2 regions of the Novibacillus thermophilus genome follow, and region 1 is predicted to be linked to the other one. Evidence: riboswitches for the same ligand, from Rfam matches in the RefSeq annotation. Region 1 holds a riboswitch; the other holds the start of a gene.
What was found. Region 1 has a riboswitch for S-adenosylmethionine ahead of B0W44_RS05495 (homocysteine synthase). Riboswitches for the same ligand answer to the same signal wherever they lie in the genome.

Region 1 (14,867 bases):
GCGATATCGTCCCCTCCCCATTTGTTTTTTTGAAAACCCTTCCGATTGTCTGTTTAATTATATAAAAGGCATATCTGAACTGGAAAAAACCTAAACGGATCGTTAAAAAAATCCCACTTAAAAACAACAATATAATCATGGGTGGCCCCCAAATCCAATCAGATACAGCGACAATATAATCGATTAGACGTTCCATAATGAAAATTCCTCCTCTAATAATTGGAATTATCTAGTTTCTATGATCTTATAGGTTCTGTCTTATAGGATCTGTAGGCTGCTTCCCTTGGGGAAATTCCCTCCTCATTCGCTTGAGAAAGAGCATGTATGGTTGCTCTTTCTAGGGATTCTTTTAAATAGTCTAAAATCTTTTCTGCATTTGGAGGCAAATTTTTAAACAATATAGCTCCAAACATACCAAGCCCGCCCACATTTGCAATGAAGTCAGGAATAACGTAAATCCCTTTATTAGTTAAAATTTTCTCCCCTTCAGTTGTTATCGGAATATTTGCTCCTTCGACGACTAGCTTCGCCTTAATATCTTGCGCGTTTTCTTTATTAATAACGTCTGCAACGGCAGCTGGAACAAGCACATCGACATTCAACGTGAGACAGTCAGTGTTCGTTAAGTTTAAATAAGCTTTTGGTAATCTAGATCGATCGATATAACCATATTCGTCTTTTGCCTTTAGGAGTAGCGGTATATCTAAACCGTCTTCACAGAAAACAGTCCCTTCTATATCTGCAATCGCTACAACCTTTGCTCCTGCATTTGAAAAATATGACGCCGCGCTCGCACCAACACTTCCAAATCCTTGGATGGAAACAGTCGCCCCTGTCACTTCTCTCCCTAACCATTCCAAAGCTTTCTGCGTCGTTACTCCAACACCGTAGCCAGTAATCATGTGAATAAGCGGTACACTGTTAACCGTTAATTTTAATGCTTTATTTAAATTCTCGATTAGATTCTCAGCTTCAGGATATTGATTTAAATAGGCGTTAGCCGTTTTTAAACCTATTTCATTCAATGCTCTCGCGATGTCTTCCAATCTCGTGCCTAAATCATCACTTGTGATCCACACTTGCTCTAAATAAGGTTTGTGGGCCTCCAAAAACCTTTTTAATACTCCATAACTGTCTGGATTAGACGGAGAATAATCAATCCCTGCTTTTGCTCCGCCAATTGGATAGTCTAATGTAGACATTTTAAGTGTCATCGTATGAGCCAGACGTGCCACCTCTTTTTGTGTTAGTCCTTTTCTCATACGAGTTCCGCCACTAGCGATGCCGCCTTTTAATGTATCAATTACCAAGTAACCTTTTGCGTTTGTGACAGGATCCGTCCACTCTGTTTTTATATAAGCTGCCATATTATCCCCCCTATGCTACGAGTAAAAATCTCTAATTTTTGGACCCCTACAACATTTTCTTTTCAAGGTTTATTTAGTTAAGCTTGTATATGAAGAATGAACATTAAGTCAATCGTTCGAAAGTATCCAACTCTTTTCCTGGCTCATACTATCCCCCTTTCCATTCACGAGTTCTCAATTCGCTATTTCCCCAAACTGGGGAAATACGTGGAATTTAGAAAATGTACTCCTACGTTTTCTTCATGCCGTTGTTCCTCCCGTTTTTTTTTCTTAAATCCCTATTGATACATACTGAGTTTCCAGGAACGCCTCAATCCCCTCATGTCCCCCTTCTCTGCCGATACCGCTCTCCTTCATCCCTCCGAATGGAATTTGGGCGGCAGAAGGAGTCCCGTCATTCCAACCAACGATGCCAAAGTCCAGTTGTTCAATGACGCGCGTTCAACTGATTCACACGATCGGCAAATTTCTCCAAAAATGCTTCGTATATCCCCGACTGAACATATATGCGGTTACCACAAATGCACGTTTGTCCGGTATTTCTAAACTTCGAAGCGATGACAGCTTTTACAGCAACATCTAAATTAGCATCATCAAAGACAATCATCGGGGCGTGCCCACCGAGTTCCAGGGACAACCGCTTGACTTGATCAGCACTCTGTCTGATCAATGTTTTCCCAACTTCAGTCGAACCAGTAAACGTAATTTTACGGACTTTTCTGTTTTCCATGATGGCTTTCCCAATCTTAGAGGAGGATCCCGTCACAAGATTGACGACGCCCTTGGGGAAACCAGCTTGCTCACACAGTTCTAACAGTTTAACGGCTGTTAAAGGGCTTTCACTCGAAGGTTTAACAACAACCGTACACCCCGCCGCAAGGGCTGGTCCCATTTTGCGCGTGAGCATGGCAGCCGGAAAGTTCCACGGGCATTCTCCATTCTTCAATGATCGCCCTATCCGGCACGGCAGAAGGAAAATAACCGCTGTCAACTCTTCCAATACTGATCTTGATTAGTTTGATCTTGTTTACAAGTTGAGCAGTTGTTCTTCGACATACTCAATGTGCTGTCGAACCGCTTTGTCAATGATGTTGGAATCCCGTGTTAAGAGGGCGTCCAACAACTCCCTGTGCTCTTCGTAAAACGACTCGTGACTCGAGTAATACTGATCAAGGTGGGCGAGAAATGTTCTAATTTGGACATGGATGGAGTCGTATATACTGATAAGTCGTGAGTTTCCGCAAACTTTTACAATGTAGTGGTGAAATTGCATGTCGAGATCAAACAGGTCACTCCAATTTTTTTCTGTTGTCTTCACTTTCATGCGTTCAAGTATTTTTTCAAGGTCTTCTATGTGTTTTTCCTCTAACCGAGGCAACGCACGTTTAAACGCATAGGTCTCCAGCAATGTCCTCAGTTCCAAAATTTCTTGTCGATCCTCAGCAGAAAACTCGGTGACGTAAGTTCCCTTTCTCGTCTTGCTCTTAACGAGACCTTCATGCTCGAGAATCATGAGCGCTTCTCTTACTGAACTGCGACTGACTTCAAACCTTTCAGCCAACTCACTTTCAAGCAAACGCTCACCAAACTGAATGTCCCGGTTCCATATACCGCGGCGTAATTGGTCGGCAATAAATTGGCTGAGAGATTTGTGGACAAGCGGTTGATCCATCGAATTTCTTCCCCTCATCTGTACAAGTCGTACGCTTATACGGTAATACGTCGATTGTCGACAATCGACTAAATTTAGCATATACGCTTTATTTTTTATTGTCAAGCATTTTTTAATTTTAATTTTTGTGAACCTACTTATTGACATCTGATTATGTTCCCGATATTTTATAGTTAACGATATTGTCGATTGTCGACAAAAAATAAGCACGGAAGGAATATGATGACATGACAAAAAAGAAGATCCTTGCATACAACCGGGTATCTGAGCCTGTCCTACACGACCTTCAGCAAAAATATGAGGTCGAATTTTTTAAGCACGTCGATACGAGGAACGATGAGCGATTTTTGCAATATTTACATCAAGTCGAAGGAATTATCGGCTTAGAGTTAAAAGTAGATAAAATGCTGTTAGACCGCGCTCCTCACCTAAAAATTGTCAGCAACGTATCCGTCGGTTACGACAATTTAGACGTTACAGCGTTGACGAAAAGGGGCATTATGGCAACAAACACACCGGATGTCCTGACAGACACGGTTGCTGACGCTATTTTCGGTATCCTCATCGCAACAGCCAGACGCATCCCCGAGCTAGACCATTTCGTAAAACGCGGCCAATGGTCGGAGTTTTTAGTGCCGGAACAATTCGGGGTTGATGTTCACCATAAAAAATTAGGGATTATCGGAATGGGGAGAATAGGACAAGCCATCGCACAAAGGGCTCACTTTGGGTTCGACATGGAGATACTGTATCACTCACGTACGAGAAAACCTGAAGTTGACACAAAGTATCGCGCGACATTTTGTACGCTTGACGCGTTACTCGCTCATTCCGATTTTGTTTGTCTCATAACTCCCCTTACTCCTGAAACAGAAGGGCTTATCGGGAAAAGGGAGTTTAAATTGATGAAAAAATCGGCCATATTCATTAACGGTTCACGCGGCAGAACGGTTGTCGAGGAAGATTTAATCGATGCTTTAGAAAAAGGAGAAATACTTGCTGCTGGATTAGACGTATACAAACAAGAACCCGTTGATCCGCTCAATCCGCTCTTAAAGATGCAAAATGTGGTCACAACACCCCACATCGGCTCTTCTACACATGAAACGGAATTGAAAATGTCTCAGCTAGCAGCCAAAAATCTTGAAGCGGGTTTAAACGGAATTAAACCGCCGAATCTCATTAATCCCGAAGTCTGGGGAGACTAGGATACCCTTGGCGATCTTCGTTCAGCTGTCTAGAAAGTCAGTAAAAGCTGATGCACTAGACACAGCCTCGTTCTCCGTTTGGTGTGAATCAACCGCTATTGACGGGAATCCCACTACGCATAAGATAATCGTCACAGCTTTCCAGTCACTGCTCCAACCCTCTCTACGTGAACTACTAATAGGCACAACTATCGAATCAGTTACATGGAAAGAGTAATCTGAAACAGGACATTAATCAACGATACTCTGTTCAACTGACAGGTGACCGTCGCGGTGGACGCGGACCGTAATGCCGCCGTGCCGGTCAGTGCGGAAAATAGAGCTTCCCGCCTGATGTAACCTTTCGATGACGTCAGGGTGAGGGTGGTTGTACCGGTTGTTCTCTCCGACAGACAACACGGTCACTTTCGGACGGACGGTTTGTAACAACACATCCCCCGTCGACGTATCGCTCCCGTGGTGTCCGGCTTTGAGTACGTCTACGGGCGGGATGTCCCACGTGTTCACAATGTGTTCTTCCACCTCTTGATCGGCGTCCCCCGTCAGCAAAAAGGACCGCCCTTGATACGAAAGAAGGACTACGACCGACTGGGCGTTGCGCTCGTCTGACGGCACGTCCTCCGGCTCGGGCTGGACAAACTGCCAGTAGAGCCCGTCCTCTAATTGCCATCCGCTTCCACTCGTCACCCGGTAAACGGGAACGTCGGCAGCTTCAAGAGAAGACAGGAGCTCTCGCTCCAGTTCTGAAGGGTTGTGTGTGTCCGCCCCGCGCACAAAGTAGCGGACGGGGAGGTTCTCCACTAACGCTTTCATGCCGCCGATGTGGTCGGCATCGCCGTGAGTCATGACGAGATAGTCGATTCGGGCAACTCCCTTGTGCCGCAAAAAAGGGAGAACAATGTCTTCCCCGACGTCAAACGGATCTCTCTGGACTTGCCAGGGCTCTCGTTCAAAAAAACCCGTGCCCCCTGCATCTACTACTATCGTCTGGCGCTGCGGCGTCTCCACGACGATGGCATCCCCTTGTCCGACGTCTAGAAACGTGACAGTGAGCGGGCGGTTCCACCACGGGAAAGGAGAGTGAGCGAAGATGACGACGAAGACAAAGGCTAACGACAAGCCGACACGCCTCCGCCGGGGAACGCGTACATCGCTGCACAGCCAAAACTTGCCGATCGCTCCCAACAAGGCGTAGTAAACGAACACCCACGGAATGGGCGGGGTCGGCCATACGAGATGAAACGGCTCCCAGTCCGTCAACATCTCGGCCACTGTCAAGACCACATCTACGGCCCATTCGTTCACTTTGGCAGGCAACGTCGCCAGCGGAACTGCAATGCCTGCTAGCAGAACAGTGGCAAACCCTAACGGAATGACGATGAAACTGACGAAGGGTACGACGATTAAATTGGCCAAACCGGACAAGAGAGAAAACTGATTAAAATAGTAAATGATGAGAGGAAACGAACACAGTTGCGCCACAACGGTCACGGCAACGGTCTCCCTCAGAAAAGCGGGGAGCTTCGGCATTCGCTTGCATAAGAGCGGGACACCGACCACGATGCCGACGGTTACGGTAAAAGACAGCTGAAAGCTCGCGCTGAAGAGCCAGTACGGGTTGAAGAGCAACATAAGAGACGCCGCCAAGGCGAGAAAGTGGACACTGTTTTTCCAGCGGCGGTAGATGACGGCGAGAAGGACAAGCCCTCCGACGATGGCGGCGCGAATAACGGGAGGGTTCGCCCCGGTCAACAGCGCGTAAAACGGCAAAAAGAGCAAAGCGAAAGCGGCAGCTCTCTCCCGGGTCACCCCCATCCACTTTAAACCCCCGTAGAAGATGGCGAGGACGATTCCCACGTGCAGGCCGGAAATGGCCAGCAAGTGAAGCAGGCCGAGGGTGGCGAATTGACGTTCGACTTGTAAATCTACTGTTTCCCGCTCACCGAGAATCATCCCCCGCACGAGACCGGCGGCAGGATGTTCATAAACAGAATCGATCCGCTGGCCCAAATAGGTCCGAAAACGATCCAGTAACTCCAGCCCGTGTCGAGAAGACGTGAGGCGTTCCACAGCACCGGCGTCTTGGGCACGCCCAATCCAGTGCACGTGTTGCCTGTACAGATGTTGGCGGTAATCAAAGCCTCCGGGATTCCGGGCAACGTCTGGCCTCTCCAGTTTAACGTCAACCCGCACCCAGTCGCCGCGCCGGAACGTGTAAATGTAATCTCGCTCCGCCAAAGTTTCTAAATAGAGCCGGACGAGCACTTTTTCTCCCCCAGTGGAAAACGTGTCGTCTCCCTGGTGCCACATCTCACTCCGCAACATGATGTCCACCCTGTTCCCGTCCACCACAGGAGGTTCCAGGAGCCGGCCCGTGATGCTGCCTTTCCACTCGCGGGCGTGTTCCGGCCAGACCGAGCGGTTGTGGTCATCGGTCCAGGTCATGTAAGCGGCAGCCGACAAAAAAGCGACTGCAGCCACAAATGGGCGGAAGCCGTGCCATCTCCTGTACAGCTGCCACACCCCAACGACGGACACAGCGGCCAGCGACAAACACCACATGGTAAAAGGCAGCCACCCTAGACTGCCGACCCACAGCCCGGTCACCCATCCAGTGACCCAATAAACAGACCAACGCAAACACCCACACACCCTTTCCAGATGTGTGGGTATTCGACATTTTTTGCCAATATTCCTCTTTTGTCAACTAAATACGCGGTAGTGTAATACCTTGTTGATGCTGATATTTTCCTTTCTTGTCCCGGTAAGACACTTCACACTCTTCATCGCTTTCCAGAAACAACACTTGGCACAACCCTTCATGGGCATAAATTTTCGCCGGAAGCGGCGTCGTGTTGGAAATTTCTAACGTGACATGCCCTTCCCACCCCGGTTCAAACGGCGTGACGTTCGTAATAATGCCGCAGCGGGCGTAAGTCGATTTGCCGACACAGATGGCGAGAACGTTCGTCGGAATGCGAAAGTATTCAACCGAACGAGCAAGGGCGAAAGAATTGGGCGGAATGATCGCCACGTCCCCTTTAAAATCAACAAAAGAGTCCAGATTGATTTCTTTCGGATCGATGACTGGATTTAACGCGTTGTGAAAAATTTTGAACTCATCCGCAACGCGCAGATCGTAGCCGTAACTGCTGAGGCCAAAACTGACGGCTTCTCCCTTGCCGACGTTGCGGTCGACGAACGGCTCGATCATCTTGTGCTCAGTCGCCATCTTGCGAATCCATTTGTCCGATTTAATCGTCACGTGATCTCCACCCCCAACTGGTAAATCAATAGCTCTATTTTACAACACTTTGTCCTAGTATGATAGAACCGGCGCTCAATTTTCGCGTTGCGTGACACTGGACTCCTTTCCGTCCGCACCCGTCTCTTTTTTGCCGCACTGGACGATTTGTCCTCCCTCGTCACAGTAAACATATACCGTCTCAGGTTCGTCTTTAAACACGACTTCTACATAATAACCCGGTCGCTTCATCGCTTGTCGGAAGACTTCAATCCTTTCGATCCGATCGGGATCATCGCCCTGTTCTTCCGTTAAGTACTGTTCGACCCGTTGTTCTAACTCCGTGTAAGCCGTCGGGTCTCCGTAAATTTTCAAAAACATGAAGAACGCGAGCACCCCGATGATAACAACAGCCGCTACCATCACAACACTTTTCTTCACGTGTCTCGACTCCTTCTGCTCCTGTCAACTGTTCACTTCCATTCTCTATTATACCGTTTTCCCGTTTCTCCTTTTTTTTAAAAAATGCAACGTTTTATGAACAGCCTAGCAAGTAAAGAGAGGCAGCTTTCGCTGCCTCCGCGATCAAAATGTTTTTATGGTCCCTTGCCGTTAGGCGTGACTTCTGTTCAAAGCTTGATCCAGGTCGGCTATAATGTCGTCTGCGCTCTCGATTCCGACAGAGAGGCGGACCAATTCCGGCGATACCCCGGTGGAAAGCTGTTCTTCCGGTGTCAACTGTTGGTGCGTCGTGCTGGCCGGGTGAATGATCAGTGACTTGGCGTCGCCGACATTGGCTAAGTGAGAGAACAACTTCACATTGTTGATCAATTTCTTCCCGGCTTCAAGACCTCCTTTGATCCCGAATGACAAAATCGCTCCCTGTCCTTTCGGCAAATACTTTTGCGCTTTTTCGTAGGACGGATGGCCTTTTAAGCCGGGGTAATTCACCCACTCTACCGCATCGTGCTGTTGTAAGAACTGAGCCACCTTCAACGCGTTCTCGCTGTGACGTTCCATGCGCAAGTGCAACGTCTCCAGCCCTTGTAAAAACAGGAAGGCGTTAAAAGGAGAGAGCGCGGCTCCAGTATCCCGCAACAACTGCACTCTGGCCTTCGTAATGTAAGCGATAGGGCCAAGTGCTTCTGTGTACACCACTCCGTGATAACTCGGATCTGGCTCCGTCAGTTCGGGAAACTTCCCGTTCGTCCAGTCAAACTTGCCGGAATCGACAATGACGCCGCCGATGGACGTCCCGTGTCCGCCAATAAATTTCGTTGCAGAGTGGACAACGATATCAGCTCCGAATTCGATGGGCCTCAGCAAATACGGCGTGGGGAACGTATTGTCCACAATTAACGGAATTCCGTTCTCGTGGGCAATAGCGGCCACCGCTTCCACATCCAACACGTCATTTTTCGGATTGCCAATGGACTCAGCAAAGACGAGGCGGGTCTTTTCATTGATCGCTTGACGAAAATTGTCCGGATCGGACGGATCGACGAAGTGAACGCGTATCCCCAACTTTGGCAACGTGTGGGAAAACAGATTGTACGTTCCACCGTACAGACTGCTGGCCGACACGATTTCATCTCCGGACTTGGCAATGTTTAAGATCGCGTACGTAATAGCCGCTTGTCCAGACGCCGTGGCCAGCGCGCCAACCCCGCCCTCCAAAGCGGCCACGCGCTGTTCAAAGGCGTCATTCGTCGGATTCATGATCCGGGAGTAAATGTTGCCAAACTCTTTTAAGGCGAACAAGTTAGCCGCATGATCCGTGTCGTTGAAGACATATGAAGTCGTCTGGTAAATCGGGACCGCTCGGGCATTCGTCGCCTCGTCGGGTTGCTGTCCGGCGTGGACGGACAGTGTGTCAAACTGGTATTGCTTTTCGTCACTCATCGTCAGGTTCCTCCTCAAACATATAAATAAAAAACTCTTCCGATAAGGAAGAGCTTCATACCAAAAGACTAAATCTCCCCTTATCTTTCAGGAAAACGTCCTGCAGGAATTGGCACCGCATCTCCTAAAGGCGAAGACCGGTTGCCGGGTTTCATTGGGCCAGTCCCTCCACCACTCTTGATAAGGCTCCAAAATATTCAGTTCCCTGTACAGGTTGTTATTTATTATATAGGCATTGATTCTGATCCGTCAAATACTTTTTTTGATTTGACGAGGTCCGTCCCTTTTCTTAACAGAAAAAAAGCGAAAGCAAAGCTCGCGGCGGCAGTGTAAAAAAGGGAGGGGTGGCCGAAAACGTCCATCGAAAATCCTAATGCGGCTGGAGCGACCACTGACGAGGCCATGGAGAACAGGTAGTACATCCCCGTGAAAAAACCGATTCTCTTCGTGCCCCCTAAATCGGCCACGAGCGGATAAGCCTGTACGTTGACGAGAGCCCAGGCCATACCGCCCGCGAAAAGTAACACTTTCAACAGTGCCAAGGAAGTGATCCACGGCATGATGAGGAAGAGGGCCGGCAAGCCGATCAGTCCGGCGAGCATCGTTTCCGATTTCCCGAACCGACTTCCGACCATTCCAGCCGGAAGGGCGAACAGTACAAAGGACAAGCTGAAGAAACCGAGGGTCAACCCAGCTTCGCCCCCGCTTGCCCCGAGATGTTCAGTCGCGTACACACTGAACTGGGCCTCCACCCCGCTGTAGCCGACAAAGTACAAAAAAATGGCAGAAAGGATGAGAAAATGGCCGCGAAAGGTTGGTTCAGCAAGCCTGGCTACATTCGAGCGCAACGATCGAAGGGGCACTGTTTCAGCGCTGTCTTGGATATTGACACGAGCGTACGGCGGATGCCGCTCAACGGTGAAGAAAAGTAGAGCAAACGAGGCACACAGGATCATCCCGCCGATGACGAACGGGTAGGAGCGGGAGAGGTCGTAGAGCGGTGCGAGGGCAAACAACGCAAGCAGTCCCCCCACCCCGCCCATCAAATTGATGACACCGTTTGCCGTCGACCGCTTTTCCACTGGCGTATGGTCTGGCATGAGCGAAATCACGGGTGCACGGTAAACCGTCATGGCCAGAAGAAATGCGATATCGACGCACAACAGCATCCAGAGTGCGCCGCGACCGAGGAACGGAATGAGGACAAAAAACAAGGCGGCCATCGGCATTCCGACAATGAGAAACGGAAGCCGTCCGCCGTATCGAGTATCCAGCCGGTCGGACCACACTCCGATGAGGGGAATCAACACAACGGCCAGTAAATTGTCTAATCCCATAATCGAGCCGCGAATCGCGCGACTTTCGATAAACTCACCTAGAATGAGCGGCATGTACGTATTGTACACAGTCCACACGAGTGTCAGCGCAAAAAAACCGCTGCCGATGGCAACAATCTTGCCGTAAGAGAACGGGCGCTTCTTCAACTCCCCACCCCCTGTCCACCATTTTTATTTTTCCAAGCACGTGTGGGTGACTTGCCCACCCAAAGCGACAGATATCTCCAGTATAACGAAGCTCGCTCCCTTCTTCTAGCGAACGGTTATGTCGTCTTTTATGTTTTCCAACGTTTTATCTCCGATCCCGCTTACGCGTGTCAGATCGTCCACCGTTTTAAAAGGCCCGTTCTCCTCCCGGTCCTTTACAATGGCGGCCGCCTTGGTCGGCCCTATACCGCTCAACGTCTGCAACTCCGCTTCAGAGGCCCGGTTAATGTTCACTTTCCCGGTTCCTGTGTGAGGTTCCCCTCCCGTTCCCTGTGTCGTGTCATGCAGCTCCTCGCCCTCGCGGGGAACGATGACCGCCATTCCGTCTATCAAAAAGTCAGCCAGATTGAGTTGGTCCGTGTTCGCTTCGTCAGTGGCTCCTCCGGCAGCTTCGATGGCTTGATAAAGGCGGGAGTCAGGAGGCAAACGGTAAATCCCCGGTTGCTTCACCGCTCCTTTGACATCGACGACGATTTCCGTAGGTTCATCTGCCGCCTCCTCTTTCTTTTCCACGAATCCACCGTCTGGCAGGTCGTCGCCTAACGGAATTTCCTCCGTACTTTCAGCCCGGTCTGTAAACAGAAAGTACATGAGTGTGCTGAGAAGCAAAATCACGCAAACGAGCGCGACTGCCATCAGTTTTATCTCCCTGTTCGACCACGTTTGAAACAACGATCTTCCCCCTCTTTCCCGTCAATTTGCCAAACTCCTCCGCCTCCAAAAACTGAATGTTTATCCTCTGTCGTATTTGCCTCACCTCCGTCATAGGCTAAATAAATGACACGTTGACGACTGGAGGGATTTCGCTTGGCGAAAATTGGATTTATCGGGACCGGAAACATGGGACAAATCCTGATCGAAGCATTTCTAAAAGCTGGTGCCTTGGGAACGGACGACATCTTCATTTACAACCGTACCCATGCAAAAGCGCGTCAACTGGCAGCACGACATCCGGGCATACACATTGCCCCAAACAATAGGACCCTCGTCGAAAACAGCGAGATCATATTGATCTGTGTCAAACCGCTTGAATACGGAAACGTCCTGGACGACATCCAGGATGTGGTCCAGCCGGAGCACCTCGTCATCTCCATCACCAGTCCGGTCTTGATCCGCGACATAGAAGAGCGCATTCCGGCAAAAGTTGCGAAAGTCGTCCCCAGTATTACAAACTCAGTGCTTTGTGGAGCGGCTTTGGTCATGTTCGGTTCCCGCCTCACGTCAGACGATCGGAAAACGCTTTTCCGTTTGTTTCGCCACATCAGCCGTCCCATTGAAATCAATGAAGCCCACGTACGCGTTTCCTCGGATCTCGCCAGTTGTGCCCCCGCCTTTCTCTGCTTACTCATGCAGCGCTTTGCCGAATCAGCCAGTGACGTGGCCGGCATCCCACGAGAAACCGCCGTTTCCCTCGTGAACGAAATGATTCTCGGCGTTGGGAAACTGTTGACAGAAGGCGGGTTTAGCCTGGAATCATTACAGGAGCGCGTCGCGGTTCCGGGAGGTGTGACTCGTGACGGTTTAAACGTACTAGATCAGGAGTTGGGGACCGTTTTTCAACAGTTATTTCACATGACCCAACACAAACACGAAAAAGACTTGCAACACGTGCAGCGCATGTTTTACGAGCACACCTAAAAGCCACTGAATAAACCTCTCTACGATTGTATATCGGCAAAAAAACCCCTTTTCGCGACTTTCGTTCGCGAAAAGGGGGGCTTCAGTGATGGTAATTCACCTTACTTCGCCACAATGTTCACCAGCTTCTTCGGGACGACAATGACTTTGTGCACCGTTTTGCCGTTTAACTGCTGCTGTACTTTGGACCGCGCCAGTGCCATCTCTTCCACTTCTTTATTGTCAGCGCCTGCCGGCACAGTAAGCTTGTCGCGCACTTTGCCGTTTACCTGTACAGCGAGCTCGACCTCGTCCAGGGCGAGGGCCGCTTCGTCAAAAGTCGGCCACGCCTGCTCGTGTACGCTGTCCCTATGGCCGATCTGTTGCCACAGTTCCTCGGCGATGTGTGGCGTAAACGGCGCCAACAGCAATACGATATGTTCAATTGCATCGGCCAAAGTCCCCCGATCGGCCGTCTGCGGATAACTTTGTACTGCGTTGACGAGCTCCATGATCGCACTGATCGCCGTGTTAAAGTTGTAGCGCGTCCCGACATCTTCCGTCACTTTCTTGATCGTGTAGTGCAAAGTTCGGTTGAGCGCCTTGCTCTCTTTGTCAACGTCTGGTTCAGCCTGGGGCCTGTCTTCAAATATGTGTTTGTGTTCACCCACGACCCGCCACACGCGGTTTAAAAACCGGTAGCTGCCTTCCACGCCGGAATCACTCCACTCCAAATCGCGATCCGGCGGAGCGGCAAACAGAATGAACAGTCGCCCTGTGTCCGCACCGTACTGCTCGATTATCTCATCGGGACTGACGACATTTCCCTTCGATTTCGACATTTTGGCGCCGTCTTTCAACACCATGCCTTGCGTCAGCAAACTTTTAAACGGCTCGTCCGTCGACACCATCCCGGCGTCGTACAGGACTTTGGTAAAGAACCGCGAGTACAAGAGGTGCAAAATGGCGTGTTCAATCCCGCCGATGTACTCGTCCACTTGCATCCACTTGTCCGCCATTTCCTTGGAAAACGGCTTTTCTTCATTGTGTGGGTCTGTATAGCGCAAGTAGTACCAAGAGGAATCGATGAACGTATCCATCGTGTCCGTCTCCCGCCGTGCCGGCTGACCGCAGCGGGGACACGTTGTGTCAACAAAAGAAGGGGACGTTGTCAGCGGGTTGCTGCGTCCGTCAAAAGTGACATCTTCCGGCAACAGAACGGGCAACTGTTCTTTCGGTACAGGGACTGTGCCACACGCGTCACAGTAGATGATTGGAATCGGGGCTCCCCAGTAACGCTGCCGGGATATGAGCCAGTCCCGCAACTTGTACGTGACAGTACGCTCTCCTTTGCCTTGACTTTCCAACGCTTTGCTGATTTCCACAATCGCTTTGCGGTTCGGCATACCGTTAAACTGGCCGGAATTGACGAGGACACCGTCTTCGACGTACGCTTCGGACAACGGCTCACCGAGTGGATCCCCAGGGCGGTCGATCACTTTGCGAATCGGCAGGTGGTACTTCTTCGCAAAGGCAAAGTCGCGTTCGTCGTGAGCCGGGACCCCCATGACGGCACCTGTTCCGTAATCCATCAACACGTAATTGGCCACCCAAATCGGCACTTCTTCTCCCGTCAGCGGGTGCTTCGCATACGCGCCTGTAAAGTAACCAACTTTTTCGGCATCAGCGGACGTTCGGGACATTTCCGATTCGTTCCGCATGCGCGCGATAAATTCCCGGATCTGTCTCTCTTGCGCCTTTCCGCGAATCACTTGTTCGACGAGGGGATGTTCCGGTGCCAACACCATGTACGTGACGCCGAACAGTGTGTCGGGTCGGGTGGTAAATACCGTTACGGGAGCATCATTCAATTCCGGGATTGTGAACGTGACGTTCGTCCCTTCACTGCGGCCGATCCAGTTGCGCTGCATGGTTTTCACTTTTTCCGGCCACTCGTCGAGCTTGTCGAGGTCATGCAGCAAGCGGTCGGCATACTCGGTAATGCGAAAAAACCACTGCTCAAGCTCTTTCTTCTCCACCACTGTATCGCATCGCCAGCAGCGCCCATCTTCCACCTGTTCGTTGGCTAACACAGTCTGGCAGCCCGGACACCAATTGACTGCCGCCTTTTTCCGGTAAGCCAAACCGCGCTCGTAAAAGAGTAAAAACAGCCACTGGGTGAACCGGTAGTAGTCAGGTTGGCACGTCGTCACTTCACGGTCCCAGTCGTAACTGACACCCAGCTGGTTTTGCTGCTCCTTCATGTGCGCAATGTTGTCCATCGTCCATTTCGCCGGGTGTACGTTGTTTTTG
Region 2 (14,867 bases), 1.8 Mb from region 1:
CACCTGCCAAGCCGCCTCCGATCGCATACTGCAATCTGACGACATCTTCTCCGAGGCGACGCAGGCGTTCGATAACGTCAGGATCGACCAACCTCTTGTCGGAATAGTGGTCGTTGTGGGCATAGACCGTACCCGGTACGACGTGGGCGCGGAAAAAGCCGAAAAGTGGTTTTAGCTGGTGTTCAATGGCCAGAAAATGGTGGTACGTTCCACCAGTGGCAATTAAGCCGACCACCTTCCCTTCCAAGGCGCCATTGGGTATGAGGTCAAACACGTTTTTTAGCGCTCCCGTATACGAACCGCGATAGACAGGTGTTCCGACGATGAGCGCATCGGCATTTTCTATTTTTTGAATGACCTGCTTCGTATCCCCCTCATACAGTTTTGGATCTCTGCCGTCACAAAACGACAGTTTATAATCCCGCAAACTGATGAGGTCCGTCGCCACCGACGCATCGTACGCTTTAGCGAATGTGAGCGCCTGTTCGACGGCGATGTACGTTTTAGAGCGCGGTGTCAAACTTCCCGACAAACCTAACAGTCTCACACCACCACTCCTCTGTCTCTCAAAGCCTGCTCTTTTTCTCGGACGAGCGGGATCACGTCTTCCCCGAACGCTTCCAAGTCGGTCTCATAATGAAGGAAACCGACGAGTACTAAATCCACTCCGATCTTCTTAAGTTCGATGATGCGATCAGCCACTTGCTCAGGCGTCCCAATTAACCCCGTTTTAAAACCGTCATTGTACTGCACGAGGTCTTCAAGGGAAGAATTGGCCCACATCCCGTCCCTCTCCTTCGTGGACTGACCGGCTTCTTTGACCGATTCACTGAAACCTCTTACAGCTTCCTCATCTCTATGTGACACGATTTCCCGAAGGGTTTGGACGGCTTCTGATTCTGTGGGGCGGACGATAGCAAAACCGTTAACGGCAAAGTTCAGTGTGCGTTCTTCGACTTCGGCGAGGGACCGGACGTCTTCAATTTGTTCTTTGAGGCCGTCCAGCGTATTGCCGTTCATGAAATACCAGTCGGACACGCGTGCTGCCATCCGCCGGGCCGCCTTTGAATTTCCCCCTTGGAAAATCGGAGGAGTGTGTATAGGTTTCGGCTTGAGCGGGGCGCTGTTTATCCGGTAAAAGTCCCCTTTAAACGTCGTCTCCTCTTCTGTCCACATTGACCGCAACACACGAATGAATTCTTCCGAACGGCGGTAACGTTCGTCGTGTTCAAGCCACGGCTCGCCGTAACCAGTAAACTCGCCTTTAAACCAACCACTGACGACATTGACTGCGGCGCGGCCACGACTGATGTGATCCAGTGTAGCGATCATCTTCGCATAAACTCCAGGGTGCCAAAGGCCGGGAAGGACGGCGGAGATAAGCTTAATCCTCGAAGTGACACTGGCCAGTGAAGCAGCTAGCGTCGCTGCTTCTAGTTGATTTTCTGCTCCGTAGTTCGCTATAAAACGCGTTTGCAACAAGGCGTATTCAAAGCCGACTGCTTCTGCCGTTTGGGCGTAACGTTTGTTTGCTTCAAACGTCCAGTCTGTTTGCTGCGGAAGTCTGGAAATGACGAGCCCTCCGCTCACGTTCGGCACCCAATAAGCAAACTTTATGTCGCTCAATGTTTTCTATCTCCTTTATCATGAACCTCGATGGGTCCGATCCTATGGGAGATGGGACCCGTGCCAAATGTCTTTGTGAAGAGTGTGTTGCCAAAAGTGTACCTTTTTTTCGTTTTTATGTTGTTGGAGTACGCTGATCTTTCTCAATGACAAAACCGGAGGACACGAGGTTGACTGGATGGGCAATCGTATCCGCCACCGGGCAGTGGGCTTCGACAAATTGTAAAAACTCTTTCACTTTCGCTTCCGGCGCATCAGTCTTCAAAAACACTTGATACCTCACGTCGGAAAAACCGGGGCGAACGTCCGATTTGTCCAAAAAGCCGTCTAAATCTAAATCTCCTTCCAGCTCGATGCGCAGTGCGTCAACGGTTATGTCAAATTTCTCGGCGTAAGTCTGAATGACGATGGACTGGCAAGCTCCGAGGGCCGAAAGGATGAGTTCCACCGGATTCTGTCCCAGATCCGTTCCGCCGAGCTCCTTTGGCTCGTCGACGATGACCGTGTGGCCCCTCGAGTGTGTCCGAACTTGAAATTTTTCTCCTAATTGCGCGGTTGCCTTAAATGTACTTCGTGCCATTTCAATCTCCTCTCCAATCTTATGTTTCGTGCCATCAAAACCCGTGTGTTCCTTCTTTTCCCGCATCCCCCTTTAACGTAATAAAACCCTTCTCAACAAGAGAAGGGTTCACAAAACGCGGCACATTTTGTCAAGCCTTCTCATCTTCGGAATGAACCATTCCTCTGAAATTGGCACCGGGCCGTTGCGGCTGGTTGCCGAGAGTTCATAGGGTCAGTCCCTCCCCCTCTCTGGATAAGAAGCAGACAATTGCTATGTCATTTTGCTGACTTTGAAATAATCATATCACAAGAGAGATATCTGTCAACACCTTTTCAATTTATTGTCAATCGTCAGTGAAATTGTCCCCTTAACTGTTCCGAGAAAATGTCACTTTAGAAACCGGCCGAACGTTGTCATTTGTCCAGCCGGGCTTGCAAGCGTCACGTATTTATGCAAAGCTGAACTTGTTTTTTTGGGGATCGACCCCTTCCCTCGTTCAACAATCGTTCTCATTCTGAAGGAGAAAGCAGATGGATTCGATTCTGCTAAGGTATGACCTTCCCGCCATAAGAAATCGTCTGCCCCGAGTAATTGGCCGGTAATTTCGCGCGGTGAATACATAATCCAGATTCGTTCCTTCGGGCAACGGACGGTACGCCGACTCGGCTTGTTGAGGTTGGGTGGCAAAGCGGCGATGATGCTTTTTTGAATAAACCGAATTTAATCGGGCTGTTTATAACCGATTAAAATCTCTAAATCAACGGTGATGTCTGCCGCTTCCCGCTCTAAAAACGATCTGACCCGCTCCTCAGGGGCTCTCCACGCCAAAGGAGTCATGCGGACCAAGGAGTGAATGGACGATTGATCGAGGCTCATCGTATAACATATTCGCGAACGATCGAATTCGGGAAAAGCCTCTTGAAACCGGTCGACAGTCCCTTTGTTGGAATACGTCTGTTTTTCCGCTTCATCAAAAAAGGCGTCCCTTAACTCCTTTAAATAGCCGTTTTGCGGAACAACCTTCAGCACAAAGCCATTCGGTTTCAACAGTCTGTTGAATTGCGTGTAGTTTGAAGGTGACAAGATATTGAGAATGACGTCAAACTGTTTGTCTTTAAACGGCGCACGGGCAAGATCAGCCACACACCAAATTTTGTTCGAATCATGCTGGGACGCGATGGCGACACCTTCTTTTGATAGATCCACCCCGACGCCTGTTACCGTTTTTCCCACAGCTGTCACTATCTCGCATACGTTCGAAAGGTGGAAACCTTCACCACAGCCTGAATCGAGAACGTAGACGGTCTCTTTTTTTGAGGCCTGCTTAATGATGAATTTAGCTATGGACCGGATGAGCGGTTCAAAAAAACCGCCCTCTGCGTAGAGTTTTCTTCGCGCTTGGAAAAGGTCCTTCTTGTACTTAGTTTTTGTCGGGCGGGTGAGCAAGTTAACGTAACCTTGTTTGGCAAAATCAAACGTGTGGTTGTGGGAACACACGAGACTTTTTAAATCAACTACCTGCATAGATGAACCGCAAACGGGACATTGGAAAATGGATTCAAACTTGCGGGCATATGTTGCACTGATCGCTTTCTTCGCCATTTTGGACAAATTGGACACTCCCGTCAACGCCCATCCTTTTCAACTATTCTGCAAGATGTTAAGCAAAAGATGTATCGAAAATCGGCAAAACATCTCACCGGTTATCAGCTTACTCGCTGTCTCTTTGAGAATAGCAACCTTAACCCGAAAAACATGCTCACTAATGTTCTTTCAAACGGCGAATTCGGTCATTCAAATCGGGATGTGAGGAAAAGAAATAGGTCGTCCCGCGCTTCTTATTGTTAATCTTAAGCGTTTGTAACGCCGCCTGTTTCGTATCCACCCGGTTCACGTACAGTTTTAGAGAGTGTAAGGCGTGGATCATTTTGTCCTTTCCTGCCAGCTCCGCTCCGCCGCGATCAGCGTGGTATTCCCGGTGACGGGAAAAAGCCATGACGACGAGGCTCCCTAAAAGCGAAAACAGTATTTGGAACGCGATAACGGCAACAAAATGCACCACACCTTGCAACTCTGACCTCACAAAACGGGATGCGATGAAAGCGGCGATCCGGGCCAAAAAGACGACAAAGGTGTTGACGACGCCCTGCAACAGCGTCATCGTCACCATATCGCCGTTGGCGATGTGTGCCACTTCATGGGCGAGGACGCCTTCGACGGCGTCTTCATCCAAGGACTGTAACAGTCCAGTGGAAACGGCGACCAAAGAGCGACTCTTCGTCGGACCGGTCGCAAAAGCGTTCACTTCGGGTGAATGGTATACGCCTACCTGCGGCATTTTCTTGAGCCCGGCTCTTTTTGAGAGACGGTGAACAGTGTCCACAATCTTGCGTTCATCGGCTGACAAGTTGCTTTTCGGGTCGAGGACGCGCACGCCCATGATCGTCTTTGCCATCCACCGGGAAATGGCCAAGGAGAAAAGAGCTCCCGTAAAGCCGACGACAGCACTGAAGATCAGTAACGTGGCAAAATTAATCGTCCCCTCCGAAATGTAGTTGAAGTCAATTCCGAACACTGTGGACAAAATGGTGAACACAATCAACATGGTCGTCAGGACCAAAATATTCGTTAAAACGAATAAAACAATTCGTCGCACGTTCACTTTCCTCCGTCCTATAGGCTATGATTGACACTATTAGAACCAAGTTTTCCTCATGCCGCTTTGCGGCGTCAGCAATGAATAAAAATTGTCACGACGCCTACGTGTGCTGATGCTGTAAGCATGGCAAAATAGAAGTCCTGAAGTTTTACTCATCATCTCCGCAATTTCTTTCGTACAGGTCGGCAACCTCCCATTGATTCGGGTCCAGTTGGAGAGAATGCTTCCAACAAGCGCAAGCGTCGGCCCGGCGTCCGGACTGCCAATAGGCGTCAGCGAGCTCGTTGTGCAGGTCGGCATCATCTGTCATCTGCAACTCCTTTTCCAGACACTCAACAGCGGCATCCAATGCTTCCAACTCCATGTAGCAACGTGCCATCTCGCGATAGATACCGGCCGGAGGGGAAGCTTCGTCAGAATGATTGATCATCTGTTCATAGCAGTCCAACGCTTCTGACCACTCTCCCATCCCTCGGTAGGCTTCAGCCATCCCGATCCATACGTCATCGCGGTCGTCGCCGTATTCTAACGCCCGTCTAAAGTAATCGAGCGCTTCCGACCAATTTTGTTCCTTGAGAGCGATTCTGCCGAGGGACAGGTACGCGTCGGGTTGATACGGATCGAGGCGGTGCAGCGCCTTCCACGTGTTTTTGGCATCTCTCGTACGGCCGAGGGCGAGTTCGACCTCACCCAGCTGTTTCAATACGGCCGTGTTTTCCGGCTCTCTCTCTTTCAACTGCCTCAATAGGTCCAGGGCCTCGTCCGATTCCCCGATTTTATAGAGCAATACGGCTTTTGACAACGCAGCATCGGTGTCGTCCGGATTGAGACGTAGCGCTTGCTCCCAGTAGCGTATACTTTCTTCCCACTCCCCGACTTCCATCAGAGCTTGAGCCAGTGCCGTGAGGATGTCTGTATCCTGTCGATCCATTTCGTGTGCAGTCATAAGAGAATTGATGGCTGCACGGGGTTCCCCGCTTTCCAGCTGGGTTAACCCTAAGGCGTGTAAATAGTGGGGAGATAACGGCTCCTGCTCGACTAACTGTTCCAAGTAGTGGATGGCTACTTCCAGAATGCCCATTTCACGATAGCAGTCGGCGAGGGCAACAAGGACATCAGGCTGATTCGGCTCAGCCCGGTTGGCCCGTTCCAAGTAATCGACCGCCTCGTCCCAATTCTCTCTCTCCACTGCGATTTCCCCTTTTATGAGCAAGGCGACTGTCATCTCTTCTTCAAGTTCCAGTGCCTTTTCAGCCATTCTCTCTGCCGCTCCCTGGTGGCCGAGGTCGAAATACAGCTCAGCGAGCTGGGCAAGGCGGTCAGGATGGTCTGCTGCCAACGATTCTACTTCGGCTAGATGCTTTAAGGCTTGTTCGTATTGGCCATCATCCAGTTCAGACAAGATAGACTGCAGCGTTTGTTGCCACTGTTCCAACGGATACGCCTCCTCGTGAGATGATTGTATCAAATTTAGCGCCCGTGCTCCACGCAGTCTGGCGTTTACAGTCAGTGCAGTGACAATCGCGTGCCGTGTCATGTGTGCAGTGAAGGGAAAAGGTTGACTCAAGACAAATCCTAAAAGGGCGACCGTTACACGGCATCCCTTTGAAGCCCGCGCCCCACTCTTCTGCTGCGGCGTATTGCCGTCACGTTAGCTTGGACGGGGACGGCTTTGCTGCCTGTTTCTGGTCGCGAACGTAAAAACGGCGCCCTGCTAAAACGAAAAAGAGACTAATGGGGAACAACAGCCACCCTTTCACCGATGAAAATGCCGGCACCCACAGCTCTATTCCGTCGCCTATCACACTCCACCACCCTTCTGCCCACGACCGCGTAACGGGAAACAGTCCTAGCACGATAAACGGAACATTGAGGAGAAATGTCGCTAACGTGACGTGCCAGATCGCAAGACCGTAACGGTGGCGGCTGATGGACCCGAGGCTGAGAAGAAGGATGATGGAAATGACGCTAAAGATGAGGAATGTGGCCTCCTGCAAGGCAGCCGTGAGATCTCCCGGGACAAACCACAGCCACAGCATAAACGGAAAAAACACATTTTTTAATACAGCCAGTGATGTAAACACAAACGCGTATTCACAGCACCAACGTACTACTTGTTTGCTCACATCGCACCACCCCTGTACAAGACGATATTATGTGAGTATCGCTTCAACCTCAGTTACAACGTATGTCCCACGACCAAAAAAAGAACCACCGCCACAGGCAGTGGTGCACGCAAAGCGTTAGTAGATAGGAGTGGAGAGAAACCATACTGTACTGTAAGTATAACGAAAACGCTATCATGGCGTCAATACTTTTTTTAACATTGTCAACTTTCGCTCCTTACCCTGTCTCAACGGTTCCCGTTCTCCCTCTCCGCCGGATACACCGGATAGCCGTGTTCTTTCAACACGGAAACGGCGCGGTCGTAGTCGGCTTCTTTGTAAAATGCCAGTCTGAGAACGCCGGCCACTTCCTCTCGGTTTTCCAAAATGCCGATGTTAGCCAGGCTGATGCCTTTGTTTCCGAGCAGCGTGGCCACTTTGCCGATACTGCCAGGATGGTCGGGAACGTCAACGTAACATTCGTAAACGCGCGGCAGGGAGCCACGTGCCCGCTTTGGCAGTTGATCGCGGAACCGCTTTGCCCCGAGAAAGAATGCCTCCAGGTCTTCCTCCTGCTCGTTCAAGAGCATGTGCCGAAACTGACTGAGCTCGCGTTGCCAGTGTTCCAACATCGTCAGGATGGGAACGCGGTTCGTTAGCGTAATGTCGCGCCACATTTTTGGATCGCTGGAAGCGATGCGCGTGAAGTCGCGAAACCCCCCAGCCGCCAGCGTATGGTACCACCCGTTGCGCTTGTTGTACTCTCCAACTTGATTGACGAGCATGGCAGCCAATACGTGGGGCCAGTGACTGATAGCAGCCATGATCCGGTCATGTTCGTCCGCCGTCATTTGGACAATTTTCGCCCGAGTGAATTTCAACAGCTTTGTCAGCTTTTCCACTGTGGACAGAGGTGTTTCCTTAGACGGGGTCAAGACGTAATACGCATTTTCAAACAAATCAGACGTTGCCGCTTCAACCCCTGAACGGTGTGACCCCGCCATCGGGTGTGCCCCGATGTAGCTCCCGTTTTGCCAGCGCAAACGTTTGGCAAAGTCCGCGAGCTCCTTTTTGGTACTCCCCGTATCCGTCACAATCGCACCCGGTTTCAGCGAGATCGCGGACAGCTGTTCTAAGATGGCACGTATCGTACGAACCGGCGTGCAGACGATGATCACGTCAGAGTCCGATACGGCTTTCACCAATTGCGGGATCCCCTCATCGATGACGCCTAGCGCTGCAGCGCGTTTAAGGCTTTCAGCGTCCTTGTCGAAGCCCACGACGCGGATGCCGTGCTGCCGAAAGACGAGGCCGAGGGACCCGCCAATCAACCCGACACCTACAATGCTGACTTGCTCGATCTCTTTCATAAAACGCGTTCTCGTCCTCGCTTCTGAATAAATTGTTCCAACGCTTGTATGAACGCCGCATTTTCCTCTTGACTGCCGATCGTGACGCGAATGCCCGTCGGAAAACCCCATGACGTGTCGTGGCGAACGATAATGCCTTGTTCCAATAAATGTTGAAACACTTCTTCGGACGGCACCCCTGTTTGCACAAAGACAAAATTGGCCTGTGACGGGAAGTAGCGCATGTTTAGACGGTCAAAAGCGGACGTCAGCTGCTCAATTCCGGACGTGTTTTTCGTGCGGCAGTCCTGAACAAACGACTGGTCTTCCAGTGCGAGCACACCAGCTCGTTGCGCCAACGCGTTGACGTTAAACGGTTCGCGTACACGGTTGAGCTCGGTGAGGATGTCAGGGGACGCAATCCCGTATCCGACACGTAAGGACGCCAGTCCGTAAATTTTAGAAAATGTTCTGAGAATGATGAGGTTCGGATATTCGCTCAACAGTGATAGCGAGTCCGGGAATCGGTCATCCGTGACGTACTCGACGTAAGCTTCGTCCATGACGACGAGCGCCGATGACGGGATCTGGTCCAAAAACTGGACGACGTCGTCGTGAGTCACCATCGTCCCGGTCGGGTTGTTCGGGTTGCACAGCCAGACGACTTTCGTCTCGTCGTTGACCGCTTGGGCCATGGCGTCTAAATCGTGGGTACCGTCTTTTAACGGCACTTTGATGACGTCAGCTCCTTCGATCCGGCAATTCGTTTCATAGCGGGGAAAGGTCACGTCTGCCATGACGGCGTTCGTCCCCGGTTGTAAATAACAGCGCGATATCAACTGTACGAGTTCGTCCGACCCGTTGCCGAACAATAGCTGCCCCTCTTCGATCCCGAGGTGGCGGGCCATCTGCTCCCGCAATTCCCGCGCAGCTCCGTCCGGGTAAAGAGCTGCCTCTTTCGCACTGGGCAGCAAATGTTCGAGGACGTAAGGTGAACAGCCGAACGGGTTTTCGTTTGACGCCAGTTTAATGACGTGCTGCAGTCCGTATTCCCGTTTCACTTCATCAATCGGTTTTCCCGGCTGATAGACGGGTAAACCTTGTACGGTAGGTTTCGGTTGCATCTGACATGTCTCCTCAAAGAGGGGGTGTCAAAAGCCCCTCGTTTTTTCTCCTAAGTTTACCCGTTTTTGAGCATTCTGACAAACCCCCGAATATGGGCGTGACCAGCTTGTCTTCTTTCCCGGTTCGGGTGCAGCAGTTTGTCACCGACGGCTTGAATTTCACGCACGAGCGCACTGCCGACGACGACGGCGTCGACGTGAGGCGCAAATGCTTCAACGTGTTCCCGCTTGGATACACCGAAACCTACGGCAGTCGGGACAGCGCTTAGTGCCCGGACGCGGCGGAGAAAAGGAATGACGTCGTCGGAGAACGTATCGCGCGTCCCTGTCGTGCCCAGGGACGACACACAGTAGACAAACCCCCGGGCGCCGGCTACAATGCGCTCCATCCGTTCGTTCGACGTGGGGGCCACGAGGGGAATGAACGCCAAATGATGCCGTTTTGCCGCTTCAAGTAATTCCCCGTTTTCTTCCATCGGCAAGTCGGGAACGATCATCCCGTCAAACCCCGCCGCTTTTGCCCGGCGGCACAGCACCTCGATACCCATGCGGAAAACGGGATTTACATACGTAAACAGCACTAAGGGAACACTCACGCCTCTCAGGCGCGCCTCCTTTCCCATCTCAAGCACTTTGCTCAACGTCACGCCGTGTTGCAGAGCGCGGTTGGAGGCATTTTGAATCACCGGACCGTCTGCGAGGGGGTCAGAATAAGGCACCCCAAGCTCAATGATGTCCGCTCCCGCCTCTTCCAGTGTCAGGAGCAAATCGACTGTGACGTCCGGATGGGGATCTCCCGCCGTCACATACGGGATGAAAAGAGGATGTGCTTGTCTGTCAAACGCCTGCTGGATGCGATTGTCCGCTTGTGTTCTCATTCTCCCCCAGCTCCCTTCAGTGCTTCACGGATAGTGTGCACATCTTTGTCGCCCCGGCCGGAGAGACAGACGACGACAGACTGTTCCGGCGGGAGTTCAGGCGCCATTTTTATGGCTTCCGCAACGGCGTGCGCCGACTCGAGGGCCGGCAGAATCCCTTCGGTTCGCGACAGTTTTGCCACGGCGTCGAGGGCTTCGTCATCTGTGACGGCTGTGTAGCGCACACGCCCTGCTTCTTTTAAATAGGCGTGTTCTGGGCCTACTCCCGGGTAATCCAGTCCGGCTGAGATGGAGTGGGCGGGCAACACCTGGCCGTGCTCATCTTGCAACAGATACGTAAGGGACCCGTGTAACACGCCGGGGACCCCTTGTGACAGCGTGGCGGCGTGCGCCGACGTATTCAGTCCTTCACCGGCCGCTTCCACACCGTGCAGCTGGACGTCTTCATCGTCGACGAACGCAGTAAACATGCCGATGGCGTTACTGCCGCCGCCGACGCACGCGATGACGTGGCCAGGCAGTTCTCCCTGTTCTTTCAAAAACTGCTGCCGCGTCTCATCGCCGATGACGCGCTGGAAATCGCGCACAATGAGAGGATAAGGATGGGGGCCGACGACAGATCCGATCATGTAAAACGTGTCGTCGACGTGGCTCACCCAGTAACGGATCGCCTCGTTAACCGCGTCTTTTAACGTCGCCGAACCCAATGAGACGGGGACGACTTCAGCCCCTAACAACTCCATCCGAAAGACGTTCAAGCGTTGCCTCTGAATGTCTTCCTCGCCCATAAACACTTTGCACTCAAGGCCGAGCAAAGCCGCCACTGTCGCTGACGCGACCCCGTGCTGTCCGGCTCCCGTCTCGGCAATGATTTTTTGTTTGCCCATTTTTTGGCCAAAAGGCCCTGCCCTAACGTGTTATTCACTTTGTGTGCGCCTGTGTGATTTAAATCTTCCCGCTTTAAGTAAATGCGCGCCCCGCCGCACTTTTCCGTCAGCCGGCGGCAGAAGTAAAGCGGAGTCGGCCGTCCCGAGTACTGCACCATCAACGCGTGCAACTCTTTGTGAAAAGTGGCATCCGCCGAAGCGCTTTTGAATCCCTGCTCCAATTCTTCCAAAGCGTTCATCAGTGTTTCCGGTACATACTGCCCGCCAAAGGGGCCGAAACGCCCCCGCTCATCCGGTACAGTCTTCGTCCTCGTCATATCGCTCTCACCCTTTGTACGAATTGCTGCATACGTTCCGCGGACTTTACCCCGTTTTTTTCAACGCCGCTCGACACGTCGACACCGTCCGGTCGATAACGCGTCAACAGTTGCTGCACATTTTCCGGCGTCAGTCCGCCGGCAATCCAAAGCGGTTTCCTAACTTCCCGAGCAGCTTCGAGATAAGCAGGGATGTCTTCCCACCGAAAGGTCTTCCCGGTTCCGCCGCGTGCGTCAGGCTGGTAAGTGTCAATCAAAAAAGTGTCGACGATGTCACCGTACGTTGCCATCTGTTCTACCGTCTCTTTTCCTCGGGCTGCCAGCGCCTTAATGAGCGCAATCGACCCATGCCGTTTGCGCAACGCCCGGCACCAGTCAGGCGATTCATCCCCGTGCAACTGTAACGTCGTCACTCCTGCCCGGTCGATGACGTCATCCACTTCCTTTTGTGTCGGGTTGACCATGACAGCAACCGGTGTGACGCAATGCGGCAGCAGTGTCTTTAGTTTACATAATGTATTTATTGTAATCTTACGTTTGCTCGGCGCCAGCACAAATCCGGCAAACTGGACAGGCAGGTTGCGTAAGGACGCGACATCGTCCTCCGAACGCAATCCGCACATTTTAACCGTCACCTTCATCTGGCGGGGACTCCCCTTAAATAGTGAATGCCGTCTGCAACGTCTTCCTGCCGCATGAGAAATTCGCCGACAAGCACCCCCGAAAGGCCAAGTGTTTGCAGTTCCTGCATCACTTCCGGAGTTGAAATGCCGCTTTCACTCACGACGGGAATGGTTTGCGGGATGTGACGTATGAGACGACGCGTCACATCTAGCGAGACGTCAAACGTGTGCAAATTGCGGTTGTTAATCCCGATGACGTCTGGTTGGGCTTCAATAGCCGGAGCCAGTTCTTCTTCCGTGTGAATTTCCAGCAACACTTCCAGTCCGCGCTTCTGGGCGTACCGGCAAAGATCGGTCAACTGCTTCTGCTCAAGGGCTGCGGCAATTAATAAAATGGCGTCCGCTCCAAAAGCGACACTTTCGTCTATTTGAATGCGGTCAATGATAAAGTCCTTTCGCAACAGCGGAAGATCGACTACTTTCCGAATACTTGTCAAATAGGACAAATCTCCTTGGAAAAACGTCTTGTCCGTAAGCACTGACACGGCTTGGGCCCCCGCCGATGCGTAACGGCAGGCGATAGCCGTCGGATCAAAATCGGCGCGGATCAGCCCTTTTGACGGGGAAGCCTTTTTCACTTCGGCGATCAAGCCGAACTGCTGCGGCCCCTCTTTCAGTGCTTGTGACAGTGACCGGCGCACAGCCCGCGTCTCGGGGAAAGCGTCGCGGCGTTGTTTTAACTGTTCGACTTCCTTCTTCTTCTCTTCCAGGATGCGTTCAAGAAACATGCTGCTTTCCTCCTGCAAAGGCAACCATTTCATTTAGCTTCGCCGTTGCCGTACCGCTGTCTACGGCTTCGGCGGCGAGGCGTACCCCTTCTCGCAAACTGTCGACGACACCAGCCACGTACAGAACAGCAGCCGTGTTGGCCAACACGATGTCCCGCGCAGCTCCCTTTTTGCCGGAGAAAATGTCGCGAATGATGGCTGCGTTCTGAGTGGCGTCTCCTCCTGCGACGTCACGGAGGGATAACGGGCAAGACCTAAAGCCTCCGGCGTGATACTGTACGTCGTCACCTGTCCGTCTTTCAGTTCGCTAATTTGCGTCGGCGCGCTGACCGATATCTCGTCCAGTCCGTCGTCGCTGGACACGACTAGTGCCCGGTCGGACCCCAACTCGTTTAAAACAGAAGCGAGGAGTTCGGTCAAGGACTGACTGTACACCCCTAACAGTTGGCGTTTCACTCCAGCAGGATTCGTCAACGGTCCGAGGATGTTAAAGCACGTCCGAATCCCCAGCTCTTTGCGCGTCGGCATGACGTGGCGCATCGACTGGTGGTACAGCGGGGCAAACATGAAACAAATACCGATTTGTTGGAGCGCTGTTTCTGCTTCTTCAGCCGACATCTGGGCTCCGATACCAAGGGCTTCCAGCACATCGGCACTGCCGCTCTTGCTGGAGACGGATCGATTGCCGTGTTTGGCCACTGGAACCCCTACGCTCGCAGCGAGGATAGATGTGGCGGTGGAGACGTTAAACGTTCGGCCGCCGTCACCTCCGGTACCACACGTATCGACCGTGTTATGAAACGATTGCTTCACCGGCACCACTTTGCGGCGCATGATTTCGGCAAAACCGGTAATCTCGTCCACTGTTTCGCCTTTCATCCTGAGTGCCGCCAAAAAAGCGCCCATTTGGGAAGGGGTTGCTTTCCCTTCCATAAACTGCTCCATCACGTGAGCTGCCTCTCGTCGGGACAAATTCTGTCCTTCGACGACTCGCTTCAAACTGTCCTGCATCCTCTTCTCAGCTCCTCTGTGCCATAGGTTGAAACATATTTTCCGCGTGAGCCAATGCCGTCAGCATGGCACGCGCCTTATTGATCGATTCCTCGTACTCGTTCTCCGGGACGGAATCGGCGACGATTCCTCCCCCTGCCTGAACGTACGCTTTACCGTTTTTGAATACGATCGTGCGAATGGCGATACACGTATCCAGGTTGCCGGAGAAAGCCAAATACCCGATGCCTCCGGCGTATATTCCCCGCCTCTCTCCTTCCAATTCAGCGATAATTTCCATCGCCCTCAGTTTCGGAGCACCGGAAACTGTGCCCGCCGGCAAGCAAGACGTCAGGGCTCGGAACGGACTGACACCTTTTTTCAACTTCCCCGTCACGTGCGACACCATGTGCATGACATGGGAATAGCGTTCAATTTCCATGAACTGGGCGACTTTGACAGTGCCGTATTCGGTGACGCGGCCAACGTCATTCCTCCCCAAGTCCACGAGCATTAAGTGTTCAGCCCGCTCTTTTTCGTCCTTGAGCAGCTCTTCTGCAAGCCGGTCGTCTTCCTCAACGGAGGCTGCACGCTTCCGCGTACCGGCAATGGGCCGCGTTTCCACCAGCCCGTCGGTGACCTTCACCAACAGTTCAGGCGACGTGCCGACGACGGTCTCATCCCCCATTTGCAACACGTACATGTAGGGCGAAGGGTTGAGCGTTCGGAGCACACGGTACACGTTAAACGGATCAGCCGTCACTTCTACTTCCAAACGTTGTGAGAGCACCACCTGAAATATATCGCCCGCCCGAATGTAAGCTTTTGCTTTTTCTACACAAGACAAGTAGGCAGCTTTCGTCACATTGGAACGGTATGGGACAGGTGTCACGTTCTTCCCGTCCTGCACGTTCGGGCTCGTGAGGTGGTCCTCCGGTTGACGTCGCAATGTATTGATC

Region 2: it holds a riboswitch for S-adenosylmethionine, as region 1 does, so the genes downstream of both, B0W44_RS14075 (OsmC family protein) here and B0W44_RS05495 (homocysteine synthase) in region 1, are expected to answer to the same signal.

The regions. Positions count from the first base shown of each region.
Region 1 is NZ_CP019699.1:1,099,431-1,114,297, reverse strand. Features, by position in the region: partial or broken gene B0W44_RS05535 (alanine/glycine:cation symporter family protein) at 1-196, opposite strand, end outside; gene B0W44_RS05530 (Glu/Leu/Phe/Val dehydrogenase dimerization domain-containing protein) at 237-1,367, opposite strand; partial or broken gene B0W44_RS05525 (aldehyde dehydrogenase family protein) at 1,638-2,295, opposite strand; gene B0W44_RS05520 (GntR family transcriptional regulator) at 2,395-3,039, opposite strand; gene B0W44_RS05515 (2-hydroxyacid dehydrogenase) at 3,267-4,247, shown strand; gene B0W44_RS05510 (DNA internalization-related competence protein ComEC/Rec2) at 4,479-6,887, opposite strand; gene dcd (dCTP deaminase) at 6,955-7,512, opposite strand; gene B0W44_RS05500 (DUF3139 domain-containing protein) at 7,588-7,932, opposite strand; gene B0W44_RS05495 (homocysteine synthase) at 8,104-9,393, opposite strand; SAM riboswitch class I at 9,471-9,580, opposite strand; gene B0W44_RS05490 (MFS transporter) at 9,618-10,877, opposite strand; gene B0W44_RS05485 (helix-hairpin-helix domain-containing protein) at 10,983-11,609, opposite strand; gene comER (late competence protein ComER) at 11,745-12,575, shown strand; gene leuS (leucine--tRNA ligase) at 12,677-14,867, opposite strand, start outside.
Region 2 is NZ_CP019699.1:2,884,012-2,898,878, reverse strand. Features, by position in the region: gene B0W44_RS14085 (NADPH-dependent FMN reductase) at 1-547, opposite strand, end outside; gene sfnG (dimethylsulfone monooxygenase SfnG) at 544-1,626, opposite strand; gene B0W44_RS14075 (OsmC family protein) at 1,742-2,206, opposite strand; SAM riboswitch class I at 2,344-2,447, opposite strand; gene B0W44_RS14070 (putative RNA methyltransferase) at 2,909-3,790, opposite strand; gene htpX (protease HtpX) at 3,951-4,844, opposite strand; gene B0W44_RS14060 (tetratricopeptide repeat protein) at 4,996-6,282, opposite strand; gene B0W44_RS14055 (hypothetical protein) at 6,494-6,973, opposite strand; gene B0W44_RS14050 (prephenate dehydrogenase) at 7,201-8,322, opposite strand; gene hisC (histidinol-phosphate transaminase) at 8,319-9,425, opposite strand; gene trpA (tryptophan synthase subunit alpha) at 9,482-10,303, opposite strand; partial or broken gene trpB (tryptophan synthase subunit beta) at 10,300-11,507, opposite strand; gene B0W44_RS14030 (phosphoribosylanthranilate isomerase) at 11,504-12,148, opposite strand; gene trpC (indole-3-glycerol phosphate synthase TrpC) at 12,145-12,918, opposite strand; partial or broken gene trpD (anthranilate phosphoribosyltransferase) at 12,908-13,929, opposite strand; partial or broken gene trpE (anthranilate synthase component I) at 13,937-14,867, opposite strand, start outside.